2 regions of the Nonomuraea sp. NPDC005692 genome follow, and region 1 is predicted to be linked to the other one. Evidence: riboswitches for the same ligand, from Rfam matches in the RefSeq annotation. Region 1 holds a riboswitch; the other holds the start of a gene.
What was found. Region 1 has a riboswitch for cobalamin ahead of cobN (cobaltochelatase subunit CobN). Riboswitches for the same ligand answer to the same signal wherever they lie in the genome.
Positions count from the first base shown of each region.

Region 2: linked by a shared signal. The riboswitch ahead of ABZ459_RS50415 (ribonucleoside-diphosphate reductase subunit alpha) and the one ahead of cobN (cobaltochelatase subunit CobN) in region 1 are both predicted to bind cobalamin.

Region 1 is NZ_JBEXYU010000028.1:28,450-38,610, forward strand. It holds gene ABZ459_RS39265 (cobyrinate a,c-diamide synthase) at 1-456, shown strand, start outside; gene cobN (cobaltochelatase subunit CobN) at 411-4,043, opposite strand; cobalamin riboswitch at 4,078-4,255, opposite strand; gene cobG (precorrin-3B synthase) at 4,295-5,452, shown strand; gene ABZ459_RS39280 (precorrin-8X methylmutase) at 5,449-6,069, shown strand; gene ABZ459_RS39285 (precorrin-2 C(20)-methyltransferase) at 6,075-7,553, shown strand; gene ABZ459_RS39290 (cobalt-precorrin-6A reductase) at 7,544-8,299, opposite strand; gene cobM (precorrin-4 C(11)-methyltransferase) at 8,284-9,039, opposite strand; gene cbiE (precorrin-6y C5,15-methyltransferase (decarboxylating) subunit CbiE) at 9,071-10,161, opposite strand, start outside.
Region 2 is NZ_JBEXYU010000054.1:28,197-38,357, reverse strand. It holds gene ABZ459_RS50460 (TetR/AcrR family transcriptional regulator) at 1-304, opposite strand, end outside; gene ABZ459_RS50455 (SDR family oxidoreductase) at 421-933, shown strand; gene ABZ459_RS50450 (TetR/AcrR family transcriptional regulator) at 941-1,546, opposite strand; gene ABZ459_RS50445 (FAD-dependent monooxygenase) at 1,616-3,148, shown strand; gene ABZ459_RS50440 (multidrug efflux SMR transporter) at 3,178-3,498, opposite strand; gene ABZ459_RS50435 (NAD(P)H-dependent oxidoreductase) at 3,501-4,148, opposite strand; gene ABZ459_RS50430 (helix-turn-helix domain-containing protein) at 4,261-4,881, shown strand; gene ABZ459_RS50425 (hypothetical protein) at 4,898-5,872, opposite strand; gene ABZ459_RS50420 (alpha/beta hydrolase) at 5,981-6,937, opposite strand; cobalamin riboswitch at 7,147-7,352, shown strand; gene ABZ459_RS50415 (ribonucleoside-diphosphate reductase subunit alpha) at 7,481-9,886, shown strand; gene ABZ459_RS50410 (ribonucleotide-diphosphate reductase subunit beta) at 9,868-10,161, shown strand, end outside.

The DNA.
Region 1 (10,161 bases):
GGCGCGATCGTGATCGGCGGCGGCTTCCCGGAGGTGTACGCCGCCGAGCTGGCCGCCAACGAGCCCCTGCGGCAGCAGGTCGCCGCCTTCCCCGGCCCGATCGCCGCCGAGTGCGCGGGCCTGCTGTACCTGTGCGACGAGCTGGACGGTCAGCGCATGTGCGGGCGCGTCCCCGGGCGGGCGCGGATGACGTCCCGGCTGACGCTCGGCTACCGGGACGCCGTCGCGCTGCGGCGCTCGCCGCTCACCAGGGCGGGCGAGCGGCTGCGCGGGCACGAGTTCCACCGGACGGCCGTCACGTACGCGGGTGAGCCGCTGTTCCGCTGGGACGGCGGCCACGACGGGTACGGCGACCCCGGCGTGACCGCGTCCTACCTGCATCTTCACTGGGCGGGCGCGCCGCGCCTGGCTCAGCGGCTGGTGTCGTCCTCCAGGTCGCCCTCGGTCTTGAGGTAGACCTCCTGCAGGCCGCGCAGGACCTCCGGGTCGGGGTGCTGCCACATGCCGCGCTCGGCGGCCTCCAGGAGGCGTTCGGCGATGCCGTGCAGCGCCCAGGGGTTCGAGCGGGCCATGAACGCCTGGTTCTCGGGGTCGAGCACGTACGTCTCGGTGAGCTTGTCGTACATCCAGTCGGCGACCACGCCGGTGGTGGCGTCGTAGCCGAACAGGTAGTCGACGGTGGCGGCCAGCTCGAAGGCGCCCTTGTAGCCGTGGCGGCGCATGGCGGCCAGCCAGCGCGGGTTGACCACCCTGGCGCGGAAGATCCGTGAGGTCTCCTCCGACAGGGTGCGGGTGCGCACGGCGTCCGGACGGGTGCTGTCGCCGACGTAGGCGGCCGGGGCCTTGCCGGTGAGCGCGCGCACGGTGGCGATCATGCCGCCGTGGTACTGGAAGTAGTCGTCGGAGTCGGCGATGTCGTGCTCGCGGGTGTCGACGTTCTTGGCGGCGACGGCGATGCGGCGGTAGGCGTCCTCCATCTGGGGACGGGCGGCGACGCCGTCGAGGTCGCGGCCGTAGGCGTAGCCGCCCCACACGGCGTACACCTCGGCCAGGTCGGCGTCGTCGCGCCAGTTGCGGCTGTCGATGAGCGGCAGCAGCCCGGCCCCGTACGCGCCGGGCGCGGAGCCGAAGACGCGCATCGTGGCCAGGCGTTCGTCGCCGCCCGTCGCGGCCACGTGGGCGCGGACGTAATTGTCCCCGGCCGGCTCCGCCAGCGACGCGACCAGCCGTACGGCGTCGTCGAGCATGCCGACCACGTGCGGGAAGGCGTCGCGGAAGAAGCCGCTGATGCGGACCGTCACGTCGATGCGCGGGCGGCCCAGCTCGGCGAGCGGGATCGGCTCCAGGCGGATGACGCGACGCGACGCCTCGTCCCATTCGGGGCGGACGCCGAGCAGGGCCAGCACCTCGGCGACGTCGTCGCCCGCCGTGCGCATGGCGCTGGTCCCCCACACCGACAGCCCGACCGAGCGCGGCCACTCGCCGGTGTCGGCGCGGTAGCGCTCCAGCAGCGACTCCGCCATCGCCTGGCCGGTCTCCCAGGCCAGGCGGCTGGGCACCGCCCGCGGGTCCACGGAGTAGAAGTTGCGGCCGGTCGGCAGCACGTTGACCAGGCCGCGCAGCGGGGAGCCGCTGGGGCCGGCGGGCACGTAGCCGCCGTCCAGGGCGTGCAGGACGTGGTCGAGCTCGTCGGTGGTGCGGGCCAGGCGCGGCACCATCTCGGTGGCGGCGAAGCCCAGCACGCGCGCCACGAGCTCCACCCGTTCCCCGGGTGCGCGGCCCGACGAGGTGGCAGCGACACCGGGCGTCCCGTCCAGCACCGCGCGGGCGACCCCCGGGGCGGCCTCCGGGGCCCAGGCGTGCTCTTCCATGGCCTCGACCAGGGCGCGGGCGGTCGTCTCCGCGCGGTCCACGTCACCCAGCCCCGCCGTCCCGTCCTCGGCCAGGCCGAGCGCCTCACGCAGGCCGGGCAGCGTCTCCCTGCCGCCCCACATCTGCCGGGCGCGCAACATGGCCAGCACCAGGTCCACCCGCACCTGGCCGGTGGGCGCCTGGCCGAGGACGTGCAGGCCGTCGCGGATCTGCGCGTCCTTCACCTCGCACAGCCAGCCGTCCACGTGCAGGATGAGGTCGTCGAACTCGCTGTCGTGCGGCCGGTCGGCCAGCCCGAGGTCGTGGTCCAGCCGGGCGGCCTGGATCAGCGTCCAGATCTGCGCCCGGATCGCGGGCAGCTTGGCGGGGTCCATGGCGGCGATCGTGGCGTGCTCGTCCAGCAGCTGCTCCAGCCGGGCGATGTCGCCGTAGGTGTCGGCGCGGGCCATCGGCGGCACCAGGTGGTCCACCAGCACGGCGTGCGCGCGCCGCTTGGCCTGCGTGCCCTCCCCCGGGTCGTTGACGAGGAAGGGGTAGATCAGCGGCAGGTCGCCGATGGCGGCGTCGGTGCCGCACGCGGCGGACATCCCCGCCGACTTGCCGGGCAGCCACTCCAGATTGCCGTGCTTGCCGACGTGCACCATCGCGTGCGCGCCGAACTCGGCCGACAGCCAGCGGTAGGCGGCCAGGTAGTGGTGGCTGGGCGGCAGGTCGGGGTCGTGGTAGATGGCGATCGGGTTCTCCCCGAAGCCGCGCGGCGGCTGCACCATCACCACGAGGTTCCCGGCCCGCAGCGCGGCCAGCACGATGTCACCCTCGTGCACGAACAACTCTCCGGGCGGCGGCCCCCAGTGGCGCTCCATCCCCTCGCGCAGGGCCGCGGGCAGCGTCCGGTACCACCGCTCGTAGGAGGCGGCGGAGATGCGGACCGGGTTGCCCGCGAGGTGCTCCTCGGTCAGCCAGTCCTGGTCCTGGCCGCCGGCGGCGATCAGCGCGTGGATGAGCGCGTCGCCGTCCTGGTCGGCCACGCCGGGGAAGCCGTCGCCCAGGTCGTAACCCGCCTCGGCGAGGCGGGCCAGCAGCCGGACGGTGCTCGCGGGGGTGTCCAGCCCGACCGCGTTGCCGACGCGGGAGTGCTTGGTCGGGTACGCCGACAACATCACCACCAGCCGCCGTTCGGCGGGAGGGGTGTGCCGCAGCAGGCCGTGGCGCACCGCGATGCCCGCCACCCGGGCGGCCCGCTCGGGATCGGCGACGTAGACGGTCAGCCCGTCGGGGTCGATCTCCTTGAACGAGAACGGCACCGTGATGATCCGCCCGTCGAACTCCGGGATCGCGACCTGGGAGGCGGCGTCCAGCGGCGACAGCCCGTCGTCGTTCTCCTCCCATGCCTGCCGGGTGGTGGTCAGGCAGAGTCCCTGCAGGATCGGCACGTCGAGCTCGGCCAGCGCGCCGACGTCCCATGCCTCGTCGTCGCCGCCCGCTCCGGCGGTGGCCGGACGGGAGCCACCTGCCGCCAGCACCGTGACGACCAGCGCGTCCGCCGCGCGCAGCGTGTCCAGCAGCTCCGGCTCGGCCGCGCGCAGGGACGAGCAGAAGACCGGCAGCGCCTGCCCGCCCGCGTCCTCGACGGCGTCGCACAACGCCTCGACGAAGGCGGTGTTGCCGGCCATGTGGTGGGCCCGGTAGTAGAGCACCCCCACCACGGGACCGCCGGTGGTCCTGGCAGGGCGGTCCAGCCTTCCCCAGGTGGGGGCCGGGGCGGGCGGCTCGAACCCGTGCCCGGTCAGCAGGACGGTGTCGGACAGGAACGCGTGCAGCTGGGCCAGGTTGGCCGGGCCGCCATGGGCCAGGTAGGCGTGCGCCTCGGCGCACACCCCGCCGCTGACCGTGGACAGCTCCATCAGCTCGGCGTCGGGAGCCTGCTCCCCGCCCAGCACCACCACCGGGCGCGGCCCGGCCAGCAGCGCGTCGAGCCCTTCGGCCCAGGCCCGCCGCCCGCCCAGCAGGCGCACCACGACGAGGTCGGTCCCCTCCGTCAGGCCGGGGACGTCCTCGGCGGTCAGCCGGGCGGGATTGCCCAGACGGTAGCCCGCGCCGCAGGCGCGAGCGCTCAGCAGATCGGTGTCGGAGGTGGAGAGCAGCAGAACGGTACGGCTGTCGCCAGGCACGGCGCATTCCTCCCTCGGGGTCCTCGCCCCGGTCGCGGGTGACACGACGGCAGGAGTCTCCTGGCTCCCGGATCGACGCTCACCCCGGCCTTCCCACCCGTCTCCGGGCAGTGGCCTCGTGGTGGGGTTCGCTCCCCGGTCACAGTGGCGGGACCGCGCCGGTTTCGCACCGGCTTCCTCCCATTGCCATCGCCTACGCCGAAGCTTACGACAGGAGCGACCCGTCCCAGAAGTGGCGTTACGATCCCTTCGTGCCCGTAGGTGAATCTTCTGGACGTACGCGTCCCGATGCCTGTCCGGGGGCGCTCCAGGTGCACGAGGCCGCCGACGGCCCGCTCGCCCGCGTGCGCCTGCCCGGCGGCGCGGTGTCGGCCGCGCGGCTCCGCGTGCTCGCCGGGTGCGCGGACGAGCTGGGAACGGGTGTGATCGAGCTGACGTCGCGGGCGAACGTCCAGGTGCGGGGGCTGCGCTCGCCCGAGGTCTTCGCCGGGCGGATCGCGGCGGCCGGGCTGCTGCCGTCGCCCGCGCACGAGCGGGTGCGCAACATCCTGGCCTCGCCGCTGAGCGGGCGCGGGCCGGACGGGCTGCTGGACGTGCTGGCGATGGCGGACGCCCTGGACCGGGCGCTGTGCGCGCGGCCCCGGCTGGCCGCCCTGCCGGGGCGCTTCCTGTTCGCCCTGGACGACGGCACGCGGGACGTCGCCGGGCTCGGCGCGGACGTCACCTACGTGGCGACCGGACGGCTGCTGCTCGCCGGCGCCGACACCGGGCTGACCGTCGCCCCGGACGCGGCCGTCCCGCTCATGATCGACGCCGCCGAGGCGTTCCTGGACGAGCTGTCCCCCGACGGCCCGCGCGCCTGGCGCATCCGCGAGCTGCCGGACGGCCCCGTCAGGATCGCCGCCCGCCTGCGCGACGGCCAACCAGGCCGGACGGACGCACCGCCCGCCCCGGCCGCCGCGCGCCGCCCGTCCGCGGGCAGGATCGCGCAGCGGGACGGCCGCGTGGCGATCGAGGCCCTCGTGCCGCTCGGCCGTCTGACGTCCGCCCAGGCCGGAGCCCTCGCGGACATCGGGCGGCCGGTGCGCCTGACACCCTGGCGGACCGTCGTCCTGCCGGACCTCTCCCCCGGCGAGGCGGACCGGGTCGAGCGGGCGCTGGCCGCCATCGGGCTCGACACCGACCCGGACTCCCCCTGGGCCGGGGTCACCGCCTGCACCGGCCGTCCCGGCTGCGCGAAGGCGCTCGCCGACGTGCGGGCGGATGCCCGGCTATGGGTGCGCGGCCTCGGCCGCGCACCCGCCACGCCCGTCCATTGGGCCGGTTGCGAGCGGCGCTGCGGCCTGCCTCGCGGCCCGGTCCGCCAGATGATCGCGACGATCAAGGGATACGAGGAACGCCAGGAGTGAGCGACTACATCCGCGACGGTGCCGAGATCTACCGGCGCTCGTTCGCGACCATCCGCGCCGAGAGCGACCTCACGGGCCTGCCGCCCGAGGTCGCCCAGGTGGCGGTGCGCATGATCCACGCGTGCGGCATGACCGACCTCGTGACCGACCTGGCCTGGTCCCCGCAGGTGGTCGCGCGGGCCAGGGAGGCGCTGCGCGGCGGTGCGCCGGTGTTGTGCGACGCCATGATGGTCGCCTCCGGCGTGACCCGGCGCAGGCTGCCGGCGGGCAACGAGGTGCTGTGCACGCTGGGCGATCCGCGCGTGCCCGAGCTGGCCGAACGCCTCGGCACCACCCGCAGCGCCGCGGCCCTGGAGCTGTGGCGCGACCGCCTGGAGGGCGCGGTGGTGGCGATCGGCAACGCGCCGACCGCCCTGTTCCGGCTGCTGGAGCTGGTGGCCGAGGGCGCGGGACGCCCCGCGGCCGTGCTCGGCATCCCGGTCGGCTTCATCGGCGCGGCCGAGTCCAAGCAGGCGCTGGCCGACAGCGACCTGGAGTACCTGGTGGTGCACGGCCGCCGCGGCGGCAGTGCGATGACGGCGGCCGCGATCAACGCCATCGCGAACGAGACGGAGTGAGGACGATGACAGGACGCCTGTACGGGGTCGGCCTCGGTCCCGGCGACCCCGAGCTGGTCACGGTCAGGACGGCCCGGCTGATCGGCGAGGCGGACGTGATCGCGTACCACGCCGCCCGGCACGGCCGCAGCATCGCCCGTTCGATCGCGCTGCCGTACATGCGCGAAGGTCAGGTCGAGGAGCTGCTGCTCTACCCGCTGACCACGGAGACCACCGACCACCCCGGCGGCTACCAGGGGGCGCTCGACGACTTCTACGCCGACTGCGCCGAACGCCTGGCCGCCCACCTGGACGCGGGCCGCACCGTGGTCGTGCTGGCCGAGGGCGACCCGCTGTTCTACGGCTCCTACATGCACATGCACAAGCGGCTCGCCCACCGCTACCCGACCGAGGTGGTGCCCGGCGTGACCTCGGTCAGCGCCGCCGCCGCCGTGCTGGGACGGCCGCTGGTCGAGCGGGACGAGGTGCTGACCGTGCTGCCCGGCACGCTGCCCGCGCAGGTGCTGGCCGAGCGGCTGCGCGACACCGACTCGGCCGCCGTGCTCAAGCTGGGCCGCACGTTCGGGAAGGTCCGCGACGCGCTGGCCGAGGCGGGCCGCCTCGACGACGCCTGGTACGTCGAGCGGGCCACCATGGGCGCCGAGCGGGTCGCCCCGCTCAAGGACGTGGACCCGGACGGCGTCCCGTACTTCTCGCTGGCCCTGCTCGCCAGTCCGGCCGAGCGCACCTTCGTCCCCGAGCGCCCGATGGACGAGGGGAGAGGCGAGGTGGCCGTGGTCGGCCTGGGCCCGGCGGGGCGGCCGTGGCTGACGCCGGAGGCGCAGGAGGCGCTGGCGGCTGCCACCGACCTCGTCGGCTACGGCCCGTACGTGGACCGGGTGGCCCCCAACCCGCGCCAGCGCCGCCACCGCACCGACAACCGGGTGGAGGCCGAACGCGCCAGGCACGCCCTTGAGCTGGCCCGGGACGGGGCCCGCGTGGCGGTCGTGTCGTCCGGCGACCCGGGCGTGTTCGCCATGGCCAGCGCCGTGCTCGAAGCCGCCGCCGACTTCCCGGACGTGCCGGTGCGGGTCGTGCCGGGACTGACCGCCGCCCAGGCGGTGGCGGCCAGGGCGGGCGCGCCGCTCGGCCACGACTACTGCGTGCTGTCGCTGTCCGACCTGCTCAAGCCGTGGGAGGTGGTGGCCGAGCGGCTGTCCGCCGCCGCGCGGGCCGACCTGGTGCTGGCGATCTACAACCCGGCCTCGCGCAGCCGTACGTGGCAGGTCGCCGCCGCCCGGGACCTGCTGCTGGAGCACCGCGCGCCGGACACCCCCGTGGTGATCGGCCGCGACGTCGGCGGCCCGCAGGAGAGCGTCACGGTCACCACGCTCGGCGAGCTGGACCCCGGCCAGGTGGACATGCGCTGCCTGCTGATCATCGGCTCGTCCACGACCCGGGCCACCGAAGGCGGCGTCGTCTACACCCCGCGCCGCTACCCCTGAACCCAGGCCACCGCCGCCGCCACGCTGTCCGTCGCCCGGACGCCCGCCGGCAGCGGCGGCCGGTCCACCATGATCACTGGCAGGCCGAGCTCACGCGCCGCGTCGAGCTTGGCCGCGGTCATGCTCCCGCCGCTGTCCTTGGTCACCAGCACGTCCAGACGGTGCTCCAGGATCAGGGCGCGCTCGCCCTCGACGGTGTACGGTCCACGGTCGAGCAGGACGTGCACGTTCGCCGGCACGGGTCCCTCCGGCGGGTCCACCGACCTGGCCAGCAGCCACACGCCGGGCAGCGGCGCGAACACCGGCAGGCTCCGGCGCCCGGTCGTGAGGAAGATCCGGCTCTCCCGGCCGGCCGCTCCCCACCGGGCCGTGGTCAGCAGCCCGGCCGCCGCCGGGAGGGAGCCGACCCGCAGCCACGCGTCGCCCGGCCCCTCCCGCCACCCCGGACGCCGCAGCACCAGCAGCGGCACCCCGGTCGCCGACGAGGCCGCGACCCCCGAGGCGGTCATCCGCTCCGCGAACGGATGCGTGGCGTCGACCAGCACGTCGATGCGTTCCTTCAGCAGCCAGGCGGCCAGGCCCGCCGGCCCGCCGAACCCGCCTTCCCGCACCTCGCCCACGGGAAGCCGCGGGTTGTTCACCCGTCCCGCCAGCGAGGACACCACGTGCAGCCCGGGATCGGCGGCCAGCTCGGCGGCCAGGGCGCGTGCCTCGGCCGTGCCGCCCAGGATCAGGACCCGTCGCACGCCCTGTCCCTGGCATCGCTGTAGAGATGGCTGTCGGGGAACTGCGTCGCCGACAGCACCCGGCCCACGACGATCACGGCCGTCCGCCGGATCCCGGCCTGGCGGACCTGCCCGGCGATGTCGGCCAGCGTCCCGCGCAGGATCACCTCGTCGGCCCGGCTCGCCCGCGCCACCACGGCCACCGGGCAGTCCGGGCCGTAGGAGGGCAGCAGCTCGGCGACCACCGCGTCGATCCGCTGCACGGCCAGGTGCAGCACCATCGTGGCCCGGCTCGCGCCGAGCGTCCCGAGGTCCTCGCCGTCCGGCATGGGGGTGGCGCGGGCGGAGGTGCGCGTCAGGATGACCGTCTGGCCGACGCCGGGCACGGTCAGCTCCCGGCCCAGCGCGGCCGCCGCCGCCGCGAACGCCGGAACCCCCGGCACCACCTCGTACGGCACGCCGAGGGCGTCCAGCCTGCGCATCTGCTCGGCCACGGCGCTGAACACCGACGGGTCGCCCGAGTGCAGCCGCGTCACGTCGAGACCGTCGCGGTGCGCGGCGACCAGCTCGGCGACGATCTCGTCGAGCGTCAGGTCCGCCGTGTTCACCAGCCTGACCCCCAGCGGGCAGGCGTCGAGCAGCTCGCGCGGCACCAGCGACCCGGCGTACAGGCAGACCGGCGAGGTCTGCAGCCGCCGCAGGCCGCGCAGCGTGATCAGGTCGGCGGCGCCGGGACCGGCTCCGACGAAGTACACGGTCACGGCCGGTCCTCTCCCGTCATCGACCACCCGGTCACGGCTGGTCCTTCCTCGTGATCGACCACACGGTCACCGGCATCGCCGCCCGCCAGCCGGTGAACCCGCCGACCGGCGACGCCCGCTGAACGCCCAGGCGCACCAGGTCGCCGCCGAGCCTGCCGTACCAGTGGGCGAGGACGGCCTCGGACTCCAGGGTCACGGCGTTCACCACCAGCCGGCCGCCGGGGCGCAGCGCCGACCAGCAGCGTTCCAGCAGGCCGGGGGCGGTCGCGCCGCCGCCGACGAACACCGCGTCCGGCTCGGGCAGCCCGTCCAGCGCCCCGGGGGCCCTGCCCTCGACCACGCGCATCGACGGCACGCCGAGCCGCTCGGCGTTGCGCCGGACGGCGGCGGCCCGGTCGGTCCTGCTCTCGATCGCCACGGCCGCGCACGACGGGTGGCTGCGCATCCACTCGACGGCGATGCTGCCCGCCCCCGCGCCGACGTCCCACAGCAGCTCGCCGGGCATCGGAGCCAGGCGGGACAGGCTGACGGCACGGACCTCCCGCTTGGTGAGCTGCCCGTCGTGCTCGTACCCGCTGTCGGGCAGCCCCGGCACCCTGGCCAGGGGCTCGGCGTCCTGGGCGAGGACGCACTCGACGGCGATCACGTGGAGCGGGGACGCCTGGCCGTCCGTCCAGCTCTCCGCCGTACCCCGCCGCTCGGACTCCCGCGGGCCGCCCAGGTCCGACAGCACCGTCATCGGGCTCGGGCCGTACCCGTGCCGGACGAGCAAACCGGCGACCACCGACGGCGAGTCAGGCCCCGCGCCGAGCACGACGACCCGGCGGCCCGGCTGGAGCGCGGCGGCCGACGCCGCGGGCGGGCGGCCCACCAGGCTGACGACGTCGACCTGCTCGACCGGCCAGCCCAGCCGGGCGCAGGCCAGCGACAACGACGACACGTGCGGCAGCACCAGGACGCGCTCGGCGCCCAGCAGCCGGACCAGCGTCGAACCGATGCCGTAGAACATCGGGTCGCCGCTGGCCAGCACGCACACCTCGCGGCCCGCGTACCGGTCCATGAGCGCGGGCAGAGCGGGCAGCAGCGGCGACGGCCACGGCACGCGCGCGGCGGCCGTCGCGG
Region 2 (10,161 bases), on a different contig from region 1:
ACCGCGCGAAGTCGTGCAGGTAGCCGCGGATGTTCTCCGCCGTGGGCCGCTCGACGGGGACGGGCAGCCGCTTGCCGCTGTCCTCGATGAGCGTGTCGAGCAGGATCTCGACCTTCGACGGCCACCAGCGGTAGATCGTCTGCTTGGCGACGCCCGCGCGGCGCGCGATGGCCTCCATCGTCAGGGCGGCGAAGCCGTGCTCGACGAGCAGGTCGTCGGCGGCGTGCAGCACGGCCAGGCGCGCGGCCTCGTCACGCCGGTTGCCGGAGCGCGCACGGCGCTGCTCGGGGTTCACGGCTGGCATGCGGGACACGATACCGGCCCCGGACGCCGTGCTACTGTCTAGACGCAACGTCGCGTCTAGACAGATGGAGTGGCCATGTCCCTCACGGCCGACCGGCAGGCCCTCGTCATCGGCGCATGACCGACCCCGGGCAGCTGGCCGCCCTGCGCGAGCGCCTGACCGGCCGCCGGTTCGGCCTGCTGTTCGTCAACGCGGCGATCGACCGCGGCGACCTGCCGATCGGCGAGGTCCCGACCCGCATGTTCACCGAAGTGATGATCACCAACGCGCTGAGCCCGATGCGCGTCCTGGAGTCGCTGCGCGGGCTCGTGGTGCCCGGCGGGACGGTCGCGGTCATGTCGTCCGAGCAGGGCAGCGTCTCGCGCAACGACGAGCCCGGCTACGAGCTCTACAAGGCCGGCAAGGCCGCGCTCAACCAGCTCATGCGCAGCTACGCCACCCGCCACGGGGACGACGGCCACACCAAGCTGCTCCTCGACCCGGGCCACAACCGCACCCGGCTGGGCGGGCCCGGCGCGCCGCTCGTGCCGGAGGAGAGCGTCCCGGCCGTGGTGGACGTCCTGGAGGCGCAGGCGGGCGTGCCCGGCCTGCGGTTCCTGGGCCGCCACGGGGAGACCGTCCCCTGGTAGCCGCCGGTCAGCCGGTGGGCGCGCCCAGCAGGGGCAGCCACACCTCGTCCACGATCTCGGCGATCGACTCCTCCGGCACCCGGCTCATCGTGACGAGCATGTCGTGCCGGAGCAGGTCGAGCGGCAGGTTCACCACCCTGGACGAACGCGGCACGTCGGGCAGCTCGCCGCGCCCGACCGCGCGGCCCACGATCGTCTCGAACGCGGTCGCCTGGCCGGGCGGCAGCAGGGTGTCGCGCAGCTCGGTGAGGCTGGTGCCGGTCTCCCGGAAGTAGTCGGCGAGCTGCACGCTCATCAGCGTCAGCATGCCCGCGCGGTCGTCGCCGGCGTTGCGCAGGAACCCGACGGCGTCGTCGCGCAGGCTGCCGGTGTCGGGCACGTCGATCAGCCGCCAGAACTTGGCGAGGGTGGCCAGCAGCAGGTCGTCGCGCCGGGGCCAGCGCCGGTAGAGCACCGGGCGGCTGGTGCCGGCGCGGGCGGCGACGGCCTCGAAGGTGAAGCCGTGGTAGCCGTGCTCGACCAGCACGTGCCAGGCGGCGTCGAGGATGGCGTCCTCCAGCGCGGGGCCGCGACGGCGGGACGCGCCGCCGGGGGCACGGTGCTTGAGATTCACTTGCGTATCTTATCGCGGCGCCCTACGGTGACCGGAATTAGATACAGCCATGTACCCAAAGGACCGTCCATGATGTTCGACGTCATCGTCGTCGGCGCCGGGCCCGCCGGCCTCTTCCTCGCCTGCGAGCTGCGCCTCGCCGGCGTCCGGCCGCTGGTGCTGGAACGACGTCCGGAGCCCGACCTGTCGGACAAGGCCCACGGCCTGGCCGGGCAGGTCGTCCGGCTCCTTGACCACCGCGGCCTGTTCGAACGCTGCGGCGGCCGGGGCGTCCCGGCGCCCGCGCCGGGCCACTTCTTCGGCGGGCTGCCGCTGCCGCTGCACACGCTCGGCGCGGCGAACCCGATGTACCTCCTGCCCTGCGACCAGCGCGACCTCGAACGGGTGCTCGCCGCGCGCGCGGCCGAACTCGGCGCGGAGGTGCGGCGCGGCCAGGAGGTGATCTCCTTCGGCCAGGACGACGACCGGGTCGAGGTCGTGACCCGCGGCCCCGGCGGCGCCGAGACCACCCTGACCGCCCGCTACCTGGTCGGCTGCGACGGCGGCCACAGCACGGTCAGGAAGGCGGCGGGCATCGGCTTCCCCGGCGTCAGCGACGACCACGTCGTGGACCGCTCGGCCCTCATCGGCCCGAGCGAGCACTTCCGGATCCTGCCCGGCGGGCGCGTCCTGATCGAGGGGCTCGGCGAGATCCCCGCCCACTTCCACCGCACCGATCGCGGCGTCTTCACGCTTCTGGCCCACGACCCGCGGCGGCCGCTGATCAACACGGCCGAGTGGGAGGACCACCCGGCGGGCGGCTTCCCCGGGCCGGGCGCGCCGATGACGCTGGCCGAGATGGAGAAGAGCGTCGAACGCGTCCTCGGCGTGCGCGTGCCGCTGAGCCCGCCGCCCGAGGGGGCGCCGGTCATGTTGCGCCGGCTGTGCGGGCGCAACACCCGGCTCGCCGACCGCTACCGCGCCGGACGGGTCTTCATCGCCGGCGACGCCGCCCAGGTGAGCCACGGGCCCACCCTGAACCTGGCGCTTCATGACGCCGCCAACCTGGCCTGGAAACTCGCCGCCACGCTGCGCGGACGGGCCCCGGAAGGGCTCCTGGACAGCTACGAGACCGAGCGCCGCGCGTGCGCCGGACGCGTGGTCACCCAGACGCTGGCCGCGACCGCCCTGCTGGCCCCCGGCGCCGAGGTCACCGCGCTACGACGGCTGTTCGCCGAGCTCCTGGGCCGTACGGAGAACCTGCGCGTGATCGCCGAGCTGATGGCGGGCGGCGACGTCCGCCACGACATGGGGGAGGAGCGGCCCGCCGGGCCCACCGGCTGGTTCGCGCCGTCCCTGGCGCTGACCACCGGCGACGGGCGGCCATGGCGCCTGGCCGAGCTCATGCGCGACGCCCGCCCCCTGCTCCTGGACCTGACCGGCGGCGACGCCCTGGCCGCCGCCGCCGCGCCCTGGCTCGACCGGGTGCGGCACGTGCCCGCGACCGCCGCCGACGCCCCCGCCCCGGCACTGCTCGTCCGGCCGGACGGCTACGTCGCCTGGGCGGGCGCCGATCCCGACGGCCTCCGGGCCGCGCTCGCCCGCTGGTTCGGCCCGAGCTGAGCCCGGCCGCCCGTCCTGACCGGGAGGGGTCACTCCGGGCTGGTGACGCGGGCCAGCACGATGCCGCCCACGATCAGCGCCAGCGCCGCCATCCGGCCGATCGACATCGGGTCCTTGTGCACGACGACGCCCAGGGCGATCGCGCCGACCGCCCCGATGCCGGTGAAGACCGCGTACGCGGTGCCGACCGGGAGGGTCTTCATCGAGTACGACAGCAGCCAGACCGCGGCCACCATGAGGACGAAGCAGAGCAGGGTGGGCAGCGGCTTGGTGAAACCCTGGGTGGGCTTGATGCTCTGCGCCCAGGCGATCTCCACCAGCCCGGCCAGCCCGAGGATGAGCCAGTTCATCGTCAGAACTCCTTCCCCAGGTCGTGGGCGTTGCGCAGCGCGGCGGCGTACAGCTCGTCGTGCTGGGCGCGCAGGTGGAAGAGGCCGGGGTCGACGCGGGAGTTGGCCAGCTCGGCGGCGACGACGGTGGTGTCCTCGACGGCGAAGTGGCCGGCGAAGAAGTCACGCAGGTAGCGCTCCTGGTAGTCGAACCTGGCCTTGGGGGCGCCGGGGGAGTAGGCCCCGCCGCGCGCGGTGGTGACCACGAAACGCCGCCCGGCGAGCGACATCTTGGGGAAGGTCACCTGGTCGAGCCAGGCCTTGAGTGCCGACGGGATCGAGTAGTTGTACATCGGGGTGGCGATCAGCACCACGTCCGCGGCCACCAGCTGCGACAGCAGCGGCTCGACGATCGCCCACGCGGCCGCCTGCTCCGGGGTGCGGGCGGCCTCGTGGTAGCGGGAGATGTCGGTGATCTGGTTGGCCATGACGTAGTCGCACAGCTCGGTCCACGCCTCCCCGATGTGCGGCACCGGCTCGGCGGCCAGGTCGCGGTGGACGTAGGTGCCCTCGGGGTGGGCGGACCGCCACGCCTCGGCGAAGGTGTCGCCGAGCTCGCGGCTGATCGAACGGCGTCGGGCGCTGGCGTCCAGGTGCAGCAGAACGGCCATGGAGGGGCTCCTCGAAATAAGTGGACATCACGTCCGGTTTGTGGTCGAGGTGACCGTAGCAACTAAGCGGGCACGTTGTCCACTTATGTCGTGGTGGGTTAGAGTCGCCGCCATGGAGTCCCGTACCGAGTTGCTGACCGGACGTCCCGTGGCGGAGGCGGGCCGCCCGCGCGAGCGCGCCGACGCCGCCCGCAACCGTGCCAAGGTGCTCGCCGCGGCGGCCGAGCTGTTCGCCACGCGCGACCCGCGCGGCGTGACGATGGACGACATCGCCAAGGCCGCGGGCGTCGGGCGCGGCACGCTCTACCGCCGCTATCCCGACACCGTCTCGATCGCGCAGGCCCTGCTGGACGAGCACGAGCGCGTGCTGCAGGAACGCCTGCTGCGCGGCGACCCGCCGCTCGGCCCCGGCGCGCCCCCCGCCGACCGGCTCGCCGCCTTCTACGCCGCGATGGTCGACCTGCTGGACGAGCACATCTCACTCGTCCTGGGCGCCGAGCAGGGCGCGCTGCGGTACGCCACCGGCGCCTACGGGTTCTGGCGGGCGCACGTGCGGGTGCTGCTGGCGCAGGCGGGCGTCCCCGAGGCCGAGGCGCTGGCCGACATCCTGCTCGCCCCGCTGGGCCCCGAGGTCTACGCCGAGCAGCGCAGGCGCGGGCTCACCCCCGAGCAGATCACCGCCGCCCTGGCCCGGCTGGCGCACGGCATCGTCGACCGGGAGGCCGGGCGCTGACCGCACCGGCGGCGGCTCACCCCCAGGCCGCCGCCTTGTCGTACGGGTCGACGTTCCTGAAGGCCATCCCGACGATCTCCTCGACGTCGTCGTCGCCGTAGGCGCCGGGCAGGGCGAGGCCGAGGCGTTCGAACAGCGCCCGCACCTCCTCGACCGTGGGCGAGAACGACAACGTCACGTCCTCGGCGTCCCTGAGGTTCAGCGGGCGCGCCTGGCGGAGGCTGGCGTGCAGCTCGGTGGCCCAGCAGTCGAGGGCGAGCGCGTTCCCGGTGATGACGGTGGCGGGGAAGCCGGGCCCCCGCTGTGTGATGAACATGTGGCGGGAGGACAGCTCGTAGCGGAACGTCGAGGCGATCGAGGAGAACCCGATCTCGATGTCCAGGAGCTCGTAACGCTGGTGATGCCAGCAGGCGGACAGCACGGTCGCGTAAAGCTCCCTGCGGGTGCCGTCGCCGGTCCAGGTCAGCTCCGGGCTGTCGTCGTCCAGCGCCAGGCTCCGGTGCAGGCGGACGAACCGCTCGCACAGCGCGAGGTCGTCCGGGTCCAGGATCTCCAGCCGGACCAGCAGCGCCCGGCGTCCCTGACGGGCCTTGGCCAGGCATTCCGGCAGCGTCACCGCCCGCACGTACGCGCCGGTCGAGCCCTTGAAGATCCACCGGTCGGTGTCCCCGCGGGCCTCCGCCAGCACTCGGTTGAACTCCTCGCCCCGCACCAGCCGGACCGCCGACTGCTCCTGGAGCAGGGACGGCAGCAGGTCGAGCTTGCGATCGGCGGCGAGCACGGCCCGCTCCACGGCGTTCTCCGCCGACTGCGCCCGCGTCCGGCTGCGCAGCATGACGAACGCGAGCACCGCCAGCGTGGCCACGGTGGCGTTGCTGACGGCCTCCGCGGTGGCGATGCCCGCGACGTCCAGGACGCTCACGACGACCGCCACCGACAGGGCGACGAGGATGTCGACGTTGACGCCGATCCAGGCGAGGATGCGCTTCACTGACCGTCCCATCACGAGGGGCCACGGGGTGACACCCCGAATCATGAAGCAGAACCCGGCGGCACGCGAGGGGCCGGCCCGTCCCGCCGGCCCGCTCCGGTCGCGGGGTTACGCGGTGAGGGCGTCGTGGAGGAAGCGGCGGATGTCCGCCCGCGCGTCCTCGGCCTGGGGGGCCAGGACCGGCATGCTGAGGAAGGCGTGCCCGGCCCCCGGGTACTCGGCCAGGCGGGCGGGGGTGCCGGCGGCCCGCAGCGCCTCGGCGTAGCGGCGGCCGTGGTCGGCGATCGGGTCGTGGGTCGGCACCGCCACGAGCGCCGGGGCCAGCCCGCCCAGGTCGTCGGCGTGCAGCGGGGAGAGCGCGCGGGCGTCCGTTCCCTCGGGCACGGCGAGCCGGTGGAACAACCGCAACACCGGCACGCTGAGCGTCGGGGTGTCGGCGTACTGGGTCATCGAGGGATGGTCGAACATCGTCCCGGCCACCTCCACGGCGGGGTTGACCAGGACCTGGGCCTTCAGGGGCAGGCCGGCGTCGCGTGCCCTGATCGCCGCCAGGGCGCAGATCAGGCCGCCGCAGCTCTCGCCGAACAGGACGGCCCGCGCCGGGTCGACTCCCCACTGCGCGGCGTTGTCCAGCACGTGCCGGAGCACGTCCCAGCCGTCGTCGGCGGCGGCGGCCAGCGGCGTGCGCCAGTCGAGGAGGCGGTGGTCCACCGAGATCACGACGGCCGGCAGGTGGGCGGCGAGGTGGCTGTTGACCCAGTCGCTCTGCGGCGCCGTGCCGACGAAGCCGCCGCCGTGCACGTGGAGCACGAGCGGCAGCGCGTCCCCGCCGCCCGGCCCGGCCACGGCTCGCGGCCGGTGGACCCGGACGGGGACGTCGCGGCCGGGCAGCGCCACCGTCCGCCAGTCGATGGTGGCGCCGGGGTCCGGCCGGCCGGTGATCGCCTGCGCCTCGACGGAGGCGCGCAGCCGGTTCTCCGCCTCGACGTAGGCGGCCAGTTCGGCGGCGGTGACGTTGTCCCAGTCCGGCGTGACCGGACGCAGGCCGGTGGAGGTCTCGCTCATGGTCGTCCCCTCAGGTTTTCGCTACTTGAAGTTTCGATACCTAAGGTAGCGAAAACGTGGCATCACGGGCTTGTGACGTCGATCACATCCGTCCGCCCGCGGGCCCGCGAACAGGACGGCCTGGCCGGCCTCGCGGCGGGCGAGGGGGTCGGAGTGTGGGTTCTTCGTAACACGACATGTTGGGTGTGACTTTTTGATCCGCCCTATATATGGTGTCTCCCGCAGCCGGTTCGGTCGCCCCGCCAGGGCGGCCGAGGCAAGAGGGAACCCGGTGGAAATCCGGGACTGCCCCGCAGCGGTGAGTGGGAACGACCGCCGTCAGACGCACTGGGCCGAAGGCCCGGGAAGCGACGGCCAGTAGGCAGCGACAGCATGCCCATGAGTCCGAAGACCTGCCGGCGCGCCGCGCGCGATCATGCGTGCGCGGCTGCTCCGAGGCCGCGCGGGACGGTGGACGGCACTGGCGAGAGGGCTGTGGCGCCTCGCCGTCCGCCTCCTGCGCGCGTTCTCGGCGACTGACCGAGTTCACGAGGGGAGAGCGCAGTGACGGTCACAGGGGACCCGATGACGGACCTGGCCGGGACGGCGCGGGCGGACGCCGACAGGTCCGCGCCGCGGCGCGTCCAGATGCAGGTGCGCAAGCGCAACGGCACCGCGGAGCCGGTCGACGTCAACAAGATCGTACGTGCGGTGGAGCACTGGGCGACCGATCTGACGGACATCGACCCGATGCGGGTGGCCACCAAGACGATCAGCGGCCTCTACGACGGGGCCACCACCGCCGAGCTGGACCGGCTGTCCATCCAGACGGCCGCCGAGATGATCGGCGAGGAGCCGCAGTACTCGCGCTTGGCCGCGCGGCTGCTGTCGGGCTACATCGACAAGGAGGTCCGCGGGCAGGGCGTGGCCTCCTTCAGCCAGGCGATCCGGCTGGGCCACGCCGAGGGGCTCGTCGGCGACGAGACCGCCGAGTTCGTCAACGCCAACGCCCGCAAGCTCGACGACGCCGTCGACGTCACCGCCGACCTGCGGTTCGAGTACTTCGGGCTGCGCACGGTCTATGACCGTTACCTGCTGCGCCACCCGTCCACCCGGCTGGTGGTGGAGACGCCGCAGTACTGGCTGCTGCGCGTGGCCTGCGGGCTGGCCGAGACGCCCGCCGAGGCCGTCGGCTTCTACCGGCTCATGTCGTCGCTGGCCTATCTGCCCAGCTCGCCGACGCTGTTCAACTCCGGCACCCGGCACACCCAGATGTCCTCCTGCTACCTGGTCGACTCGCCCCGTGACGAGATCGGCTCCATCTACGACCGTTACGCCCAGGTGGCGCAGCTGTCGAAGTTCGCCGGCGGGATCGGCATCTCCTGGTCGCGGGTGCGCTCCCGGGGCGCGCTGATCCGCGGCACGAACGGGCACTCCAACGGCATCGTCCCGTGGCTGCGCACGCTCGACGCGTCGGTGGCCGCCGTCAACCAGGGCGGCCGGCGCAAGGGCGCCGCCTGCGTCTACCTGGAGCCCTGGCATCCGGACGTCGAGGAGTTCCTGGAGCTGCGCGACAACACCGGCGAGGACGCCCGCCGCACCCACAACCTCAACCTGGCCAACTGGATCCCCGACGAGTTCATGCGCCGCGTCGAGGCCGACGGCACCTGGTCGCTGTTCGACCCCGACGAGGTCCCGGAGCTGCCCGACCTGTGGGGCGAGGCGTTCGAGGAGGCCTACCGCGCCGCCGAGCGCGACGGCCGGTACGTCCGGCAGGTCAAGGCCCGCGACCTGTACGCCAAGATGATGCGCACCCTCGCCCAGACCGGCAACGGCTGGATGACCTTCAAGGACGCCGCCAACCGGCTGTGCAACCAGGCGGCCGAGCCCGGCAACGTGGTGCACCTGTCCAACCTGTGCACCGAGATCGTCGAGGTGTCCAGCGACGCCGAGACCGCGGTCTGCAACCTGGGCTCGGTCAACCTCGCCGCCCATCTGACGGGCGCCGGGCCCGACGGCGGCATCGACTGGGAGCGGCTGCGCGCCACCGTCCGCACCGCGGTCACCTTCCTCGACCGGGTGATCGACATCAACTACTACCCGAGCGAGCAGGCCGCGGCCAGCAACCCGCGCTGGCGCCCGGTCGGCCTCGGCGTGATGGGGCTGCAGGACGTCTTCTTCGCCCTGCGCCTGCCGTTCGACTCGGCCGAGGCCAAGGAGCTGTCCACCCGGATCGCCGAGGAGATCTACCTGTCGGCGCTGGAGACCTCCGCCGGCCTGGCCGAGCGCTTCGGCGCCCACCCCGCCTACGACCAGACGTGGGCGGCGCGCGGCCGGCTCCAGCACGACCTGTGGGGCGAGAGCGGCACCCAGGCCGAGCGCTGGGACGCGGTCCGCGAGCGCATCGCCGCCCACGGCCTGCGCAACTCGCTGCTGATCGCGATCGCGCCGACCGCCACCATCGCCTCGATCGTCGGCTGCTACGAGTGCATCGAGCCGCAGGTGTCCAACCTGTTCAAGCGCGAGACCCTGAGCGGGGAGTTCCTGCAGATCAACAACGCGCTGGTGGCCGAGCTCAAGTCGCGCGGCCTGTGGGACGAGCGCGTCCGGGCGGCCATCAAGCAGGCCGAGGGCTCGGTGCAGGGCATCGCCGAGCTGCCGGAGGACGTGCGCCGGCTGTTCCGCACCGCCTGGGAGCTGCCGCAGCGCGCCCTGATCGACATGGCCGCCGCGCGCTCGCCGTTCATCGACCAGAGTCAGTCGCTCAACCTGTTCATGAGCGCGCCGACGATCGACAAGCTCTCCTCGATGTACCTGTACGCCTGGAAGTCCGGCCTGAAGACCACCTACTACCTGCGCTCGCGACCGGCCACCCGCATCCAGCAGGCCACCGTGCCCCTGGTGAACAAGTCCGAGGAAGCCCTGGTCTGCTCCCTGGAGAACCCCGAGTCGTGCGAAGCCTGCCAGTGACCCCCGAGGAGAACCCGATGTTGCTCGACCCGGGCATGAGCCTGACCCTGCGGCCCATGCGCTACCCCCTGTTCTTCGACCGCTACCGTGACGCGATCAAGAACACCTGGACGGTCGAGGAGGTGGACCTGCACTCCGACCTGAAGGACCTGTCCAGGCTGTCGGCGGCCGAGCGCCACCTGGTCAGCCGCCTGGTCGCCTTCTTCGCCACCGGCGACACGATCGTGGCCAACAACCTGGTGCTCAACCTCTACCAGCACGTCAACGCCCCCGAG